3 regions of the Adlercreutzia sp. CNCM I-6215 genome follow, and region 1 is predicted to be linked to each of the others. Evidence: predicted binding sites of a transcription regulator. Region 1 holds the regulator's gene; each other region holds the start of a gene.
The links. The regulator LexA, encoded in region 1, represses DNA repair genes until DNA is damaged. The targets are predictions, from matches to a motif close to CNAACANNTGTTNG.
Positions count from the first base shown of each region.

Region 1 (2,269 bases):
TATGTAAAGTAATGGTGGGGGTAGCGATGATCACGAGTTGGGCGATGCGCTCGCCCTTTTCGTAATTGAACACCTCCGTTGGATCGAGATTGATGAGCGGCACCTTGATCTCCCCCCGGTAGCCGCTGTCTATGAGGCCCGGGGCGTTCACGATGGAGATGCCCTGTCGTGCCGCCAGGCCGCTTCGGGGAATGATGAGCCCCGCATAGCCCTCGGGAACGGCCAAGGCGATACCGCAGGGCACGAGTGCCCGCTCGAAGGGCAAAAGCGTGCCGCCCTCGGCGGCGCGCAAATCGAGACCCGCATCGCCCGGACGGGCGTAGGCGGGCGCTTCCAGGGTCTCGTCGAGCTGCTTGAAAAGAACGTCCATGGATCAGCCCAGCTCTTTCAGGGCCTCGGAGAACTCCTCCACATTCTGGAAATCCTTGTAGACGCTGGCGAAGCGAATATAGGCAACGTCATCCAGAGTGGCCAGACGGGCCAGTACCAAATCGCCCAAATCGCGCGATTTGATCTCGTTGCGCTGACTCGATCGCAATTCCGCCTCGATGCTCGTGATGAGTCCGTCGATCTTCTCGGGCGTGATGGGACGTTTCGCGCAGGCGATGAGCAATCCTCGCATGAGCTTCTCGCGGTTGAAGACCTCCGATGAACCGTCGGCCTTGATGACGAGAATGGGATTTTCGGCGAGCCGCTCGTAGGTGGTGAATCGCGTGCCGCACTGCAGGCATTCGCGACGGCGCCGGATAGAGGCGCCGTCGTCGGCCGATCGCGAGTCGACGACTTTCGATTCCTGGTAGCCACAGGAAGGACAGCGCATAGGTTCTCCTTCTCACTTTGATAAGTTGATTGCTTATCATACCCTATCAGACCTAGCGCGCTCCCCTCTTCAAAACATTGCTACCTTCACGACACCCGCCCTCGACGCTCTAGGCGAAGAAGATGAGGAATGACGCGATGGTGCTGAGCGTGAAGGCTATGGAAAATTCGATGCGTGCCATTTTTTACTCCTGACCTCTTGCGTAGAACCTTTGTTCGCAGTTATAATAGAGCGAACAAAGGTTCACGTCAAGAGATTTTTCAAACAAATGTACGCTTTTGTGAAAGGATGCGCTATGACCCAGAAAGTGACCAAGCGGCAACAGGCGGTTCTCGACTGCATCGAAGCGTGCATTCGCGAGAAGGGCTACGGTCCTACGGTGCGCGAGGTGTGCCAGAGTTTGGGGCTCTCCTCCCCTTCCACCGTCCATGTCCATTTGAAGGCACTTGAAGACAAGGGCTTCATCAAGCGCGACCCCCTTAAATCCCGCTCCATCGCGCTTACCTATCCCATCGAGGAGGTTCCCTCCCCTGTCACGGCTTTCGCGGCCGCCTACAGCAAGCTCGTCAATGTGCCCTTGGTGGGCAACGTGGCTGCCGGCTCCCCTATTCTCGCCGAGGAGAACATCACCGACACCATCACGCTGCCCACCGATATCGTCGGCGATGCCCCCTCCTTCATGCTCTCGGTGCGCGGCGAGTCCATGATCGAGGCCGGCATCAACGATGGCGACTACGTGGTTGTGAAGGAGCAGCCGGTGGCCAACAACGGCGATATCGTCGTGGCCATCATCGACGACGGCGCCACCGTCAAGCGCTTCTTCCGCGAGGCCGACCATATCCGCCTGCAACCGGAGAACTCGACGATGGATCCCATCATCACCACGGACTGCTCCATTGCCGGCAAGGTGGTGGCCGTGTTTCGGCGCCTGTAGCGCCTTCGCCGCGCCGATAGGCCGCGAGTCCTCCCCTTTCGGTCAATCAAGAGCGCCCCTGCTCCGGATGCGAGGATCCGGAGCAGGGGCGCTCTTTCGTTTCTGGAGCGGTGGTTTCCTCAAGCGTCGACGTCCGAGACAAGGTAAGGGGAGAACGCGCTGACGAAGGCAGGGGCCGCGAGCAGCTGCAGGCGCGTGCCCGTGGCCTCGTGGCTCTCGGAGATGATGTGGCAGCGCTCGTGGGCCAGCGATACCAAATCCCCCCGTTGGTACGGCACGAGCACGTCCAGCTTGGCGTCGGCGGACGAGGCGGCCTGGGCGATGGCGCCCACGAGTTCCTCTATGCCCTCTCCAGAGCGGGCGGACACGAACCGGGCGCTCGGATAACGCCTTTTAAGGCCGGCCAGCGTCTCGGCGTCCAGCAGATCGCATTTGTTGAAAGTGGCGATCGTGGGAATGCTCTGGGCCCCTATCTGGTCGAGCACCTCGCACACGGCCTCGATCTGCCCCTCGAA
Region 1 covers NZ_CDRVMA010000007.1:80,740-83,008, reverse strand. The annotation lists gene dut (dUTP diphosphatase) at 1-370, opposite strand, end outside; gene nrdR (transcriptional regulator NrdR) at 374-820, opposite strand; gene lexA (transcriptional repressor LexA) at 1,116-1,754, shown strand; gene hflX (GTPase HflX) at 1,874-2,269, opposite strand, start outside.

Region 2 (2,269 bases), on a different contig from region 1:
TCTGGCTGGCGCTCGTGCGCACGACGATCTCCGGATCCAAAAGGCCCGTCGGGCGGATGACCTGGTCCACCTTCGCCTGGCTCACGCGCTCCTCGTAATCGCCCGGCGTGGCCGATACGTAGATGAACTGCGGAATGCGCTCCTCGAACTCGTCGAAGCGCAAGGGGCGGTTGTCCAGGCAGCTGGGCAGGCGGAAGCCGTGCTCGGCCAGCGTGATCTTGCGGGAGCGGTCGCCCTCGTGCATGCCGCGGATCTGCGGCACCGTGACGTGGGACTCGTCGATGATGCAGAGGAAGTCCTTCGGGAAGTAGTCGATGAGGGTGTAGGGCGGCTCGCCCGGCGCGCGCCCGTCCAGATGCCGCGAGTAGTTCTCGATGCCGGAGCAAAATCCCATGGTCTCCAGCATCTCCAAGTCGTAGTTCACGCGCATCTCCAGGCGCTGGGCCTCCAGGAGCTTCCCCTCTTCCTTGAACTGCATGAGGCGCTCGCGCAGCTCGTCCTGAATCGTGTCGAGAGCCTTGTCCATCTTCGGCCGCGCCGTAACGTAGTGGGACGCGGGCCAGATGGGCAGCGCCTCGTAGCTATTCAGCACCTCGCCCGTGACCTGGTCAATCTCGTCGATGGACTCGATCTCGTCCCCCCAGAACTCGATGCGGATGGGATGGTCGGCGTAGGGCGGGAACACGTCCAGCGCGTCGCCCCGCACGCGGAAGGTGCCGCGCTTCTGCTCGTAGTCGTTGCGGTCGTACTGGATGTCGATGAGCTCATGGATGACCTCGTCGCGATCCATCTCCTTCTGCTTGTCGACGAACACTGCCATGCCGGCGTAGTCCATCGGCGAGCCGATGCCGTAGATGCAGCTCACCGACGCCACCACGATGACGTCCCGCCGCGAGAGCAGAGCCGAGGTGGCCGCATGGCGCAGCTTCTCCACCTCCTCGTTGATGGAGGCGTCCTTCTCGATGAAGGTGTCCGATGAGGGCACGTAGGCCTCGGGCTGGTAGTAGTCGTAGTAGGAGACGAAGTACACCACGGCGTTGTCGGGGAAGAACTCCTTCAGCTCGGCCGCCAGCTGGGCCGCGAGCGTCTTGTTCGGCGCCATGACGAGTGTGGGCTTCTGCACCGCTTCGATGGTTTTGGCCATGGTGAACGTCTTGCCCGAGCCGGTGACGCCCAAGAGCGTCTGGTAGCGCAGGCCCTCTTCCACGCCCTTCGCAAGCGCCGCGATGGCCTCGGGCTGATCCCCCGAGGGCTCGAAGGGCGAGACGACCTTAAACGGGGTGCTCGCCAGCCGCACCTCGGGCAGCTTCCCCGCCATTTCCATGCCTTCTATATTGGAAAGATGAGTGGACACGCGCGTCCCTCCTCTCGCAGTAATTCTCTATAAGGAGAACAGTCTAGCACCTTCCGCAGGAAATGAACAGATGTTCGCTTAAAGTTCACAGCGCGACCGTGCTGTGGCGCCGGCACCCCTCCCCTAATGATGAGTGCTATACTCTGCAATCGCTGTTGACATCTCGTGACGTGAGGAGCTCATCGTGGCGAACGTGAAGAACGTGGCCCCCGGCGTCGGTCTGTGCGCCGCCATCGCCATCCCTTGCTGGTTTCTCGGCGAGGCGCTGCCCGTGGTGGGCGGCCCGGTGTTCGCCATCCTCATCGGCATGGTCATCGCCCTTTGGTGGAAGCAGCCCGCGCGCGGCACCGTGCAGGACGGCATCGCCTTCACGGCGAAGAAGGTGCTGCAGTACGCGGTCATCCTGCTGGGCTTCGGGCTGAACCTCGCCCAGATCGCGGCCGTAGGCGCCGAGAGCCTGCCCATCATCCTCACCACCATCGCCACGGCGCTCATCGTGGGCTATATCTTGTACCGCGTGCTGTCCGTGGATTCCGCCATCGCCACGCTCATCGCCGTGGGCTCGTCCATCTGCGGCGGGTCGGCCATCGCCGCCACGGCGCCGGTCATCCGCGCCAAGGACGAGCAGGTGGCCCAGGCCATCTCGGTCATCTTCCTGTTCAACGTGGTAGCGGCGCTCATCTTCCCCACCCTGGGAGGCATGCTCGGCATGTCCAACGAGGGCTTCGGCCTGTTCGCCGGCACCGCCGTGAACGACACCTCGTCGGTCACCGCCGCCGCAGCTGCCTGGGACGGCATGCACCCCGGCTCGAACGCGCTGGACGACGCCACCATCGTGAAGCTCACCCGTACGCTCGCCATCATCCCCATCACGCTCGTACTGGCCATCGTCATGGCTCGCAAGGAGAACGCAGC
Region 2 covers NZ_CDRVMA010000001.1:376,090-378,358, reverse strand. The annotation lists gene uvrB (excinuclease ABC subunit UvrB) at 1-1,318, opposite strand, end outside; gene ACW4LP_RS01565 (YeiH family protein) at 1,539-2,269, shown strand, end outside.
Region 2: a site for LexA is predicted at 1,418-1,431, ahead of uvrB (excinuclease ABC subunit UvrB). Genes of this name have one in related genera too.

Region 3 (2,269 bases), on a different contig from region 1:
CGTGGCGCCCGAGGAGGTGCCACCGGCCTCGCCGAGCGGTTTCCCGTCCGGCCCGAGCACCTGCACGAGCACGCGGCCCTGCGCCAGCTTGCAGGCCAGCTCCACGGCCTCGGCGATGCGGCTTTGGGCGGATTCCTTCAGCGTGACGCGGTCGACCACCACGTCGATGAAGTGCTTGATCTTCTTGTTCAGCGTGACGGGCTCACCGGAAAGCTTCACGATCTCGCCGTCGATGCGCACGCGGGAGAAGCCCTCCTTCTGCAGATCGGCGAAGAGCTTCGTGAACTCGCCCTTGCGGCCGGCCACCACCGGGGCCATGAGGATGGCCTTCGTCGACTCGCCCTGGGCGTCGTCGCCGAGGCGCAGGATATCGTCGGTCACCTGGTCGGTGGTCTGCTTCTTGATCTCGCGGCCGCACTCGGGGCAGTGGGGCACGCCCACCCGCGCGAACAGAAGGCGCAGGTAGTCGTAGATCTCGGTGGTGGTGCCCACGGTGGAGCGGGGGTTTTTCGACGTAGTCTTCTGATCAATGGACACCGCCGGCGACAGGCCGTCGATGGAGTCCACATCGGGCTTGGACATCTGGCCCAGGAACATGCGGGCATAGCTGGAGAGGCTCTCCACATAGCGGCGCTGCCCCTCGGCGTACATGGTGTCGAAGGCGAGGCTGGACTTGCCGGAGCCGGAAAGGCCCGTGATGACGACCAGCTCGTCGCGGGGAATAGTCAGGTCGACGTCCTTCAAGTTGTGCTCGCGGGCGCCTTTGATGACGATCTCGTTGGCCATTGGCTGGATTTCCTTCGCAGACGTGAAGCAACGGGCGCCGCGCGGGCCGCCCGTTGCCGAATTCTCTTGTTTCGCCTGCGTATTCTAGCGATTCGCGCGGCCGCTGGCTAGCAATTTAGGGAACTTTTGTTCGGGTTCACGGATTTTGCATAGATGAGCGCTCAGGTTATATGAGCGCGGGGGCAGCGACGGAGGCATCCTCGGGAGCGGCCTCCCCCGTCGCGGGCTCGGGCGCCGAGGACTCCCCCATGCCCTTCATCTTCCGGAAACGGGACAGCGTGAGGCGGCCGTCCTTCTTCTTCTCGCTGGGCGCCCGCAGGCAGACCGCCACGAACAGGCTGGCAGCGACGAGCACGGCGGCCATGGCGGCGAACACGAAGGCGAAGGAGGTCGCCTCCAGAAGGATGCCGCAGATCACGCCGGTGATCGCCGAGCCGGCGTAGGCCACGAGGTTCACCGAGGCGAGGATGGCCGAGACGCGCAGCACGCTCACGCGCAGAAGCAGAAGGCGCAGCGACACGGACACCGCCACGCCCATGGCGAAGCTGAACAGGGCGCAGTCGGCCATGAACAGAAGCTCGGCGCCCATGAGGACGAACAGCGCCATCAGCGCCGTGGTGGCCGTCACGGCCGCCATGGAGACGACGAGGGTGCGCTTGGGCTCGAAGCGCTGCACGAGGGGGCCGCCGAGAAGCGACGGCGCCATGATGAGGGCCAGAATGACCGACCCGGCCAGAGGCGAGGTCTCGCCGAAGCACTGCTGGGCGATGGGCGCCGAGAACGACTGGTAGAAGCAGGAGACGAGCCAGGTGGCCAGGTAGCACACGGCCACCACGGCGAACAGACGCCGGTTGTCGGTGGGGATGTAGACGCGCACCCTCAGCACGGCGCGCAGCGAGAGCGTCTGGTCGAGGGGCTCGTGCACCACGGGCATGAGGAACAGGCACACGGCCAGGATGACGATCATGATACCGTAGAGCACGGCGATGCTCGGCACGATGTCGTAGAGGACGCCCACGGCCACCGAGCCGATCATGATGCCGACCATGGCGCCGCAGCTGGCAACGGTGGATCCCCAGCCGAGGTGCTTCTCCCCCACGCAGTCGATGACGAGAGCGGACACGGCGCTCATGCCGAAGCCGGCCGAGAGGCCCTGGACGAAGCGGGCGGCGAGCACGGCCGCGCCGCTGTCGGCCATCATGAACATGATGCAGCCGACGATGGCGAGCATGAGGGTGAGGCTGGTCACGGGAGTACGCCCGAAGGCGTCGGAGATGCGTCCGGCGAGCAAGAGCGTCAAGGCCACGCCGGTGAGGTAGGTGAACATCGTATTGGAGATATCCGCCGTAGTGAGCCCGATGGTGGCCTGGTAGTCGGCATAGAGGGGAATCGGGATCGCCGTGGCGGCGAAAATGGCCAGAAACGCGATGGTGGCGAGCGCGAACCCGCGCAGGGACTGCCCGTCGGTGAGCTCCTCTTTGTG
Region 3 covers NZ_CDRVMA010000006.1:21,194-23,462, forward strand. The annotation lists gene uvrA (excinuclease ABC subunit UvrA) at 1-786, opposite strand, end outside; gene ACW4LP_RS05900 (MFS transporter) at 953-2,269, opposite strand, start outside.
Region 3: a site for LexA is predicted at 906-919, ahead of uvrA (excinuclease ABC subunit UvrA). Genes of this name have one in related genera too.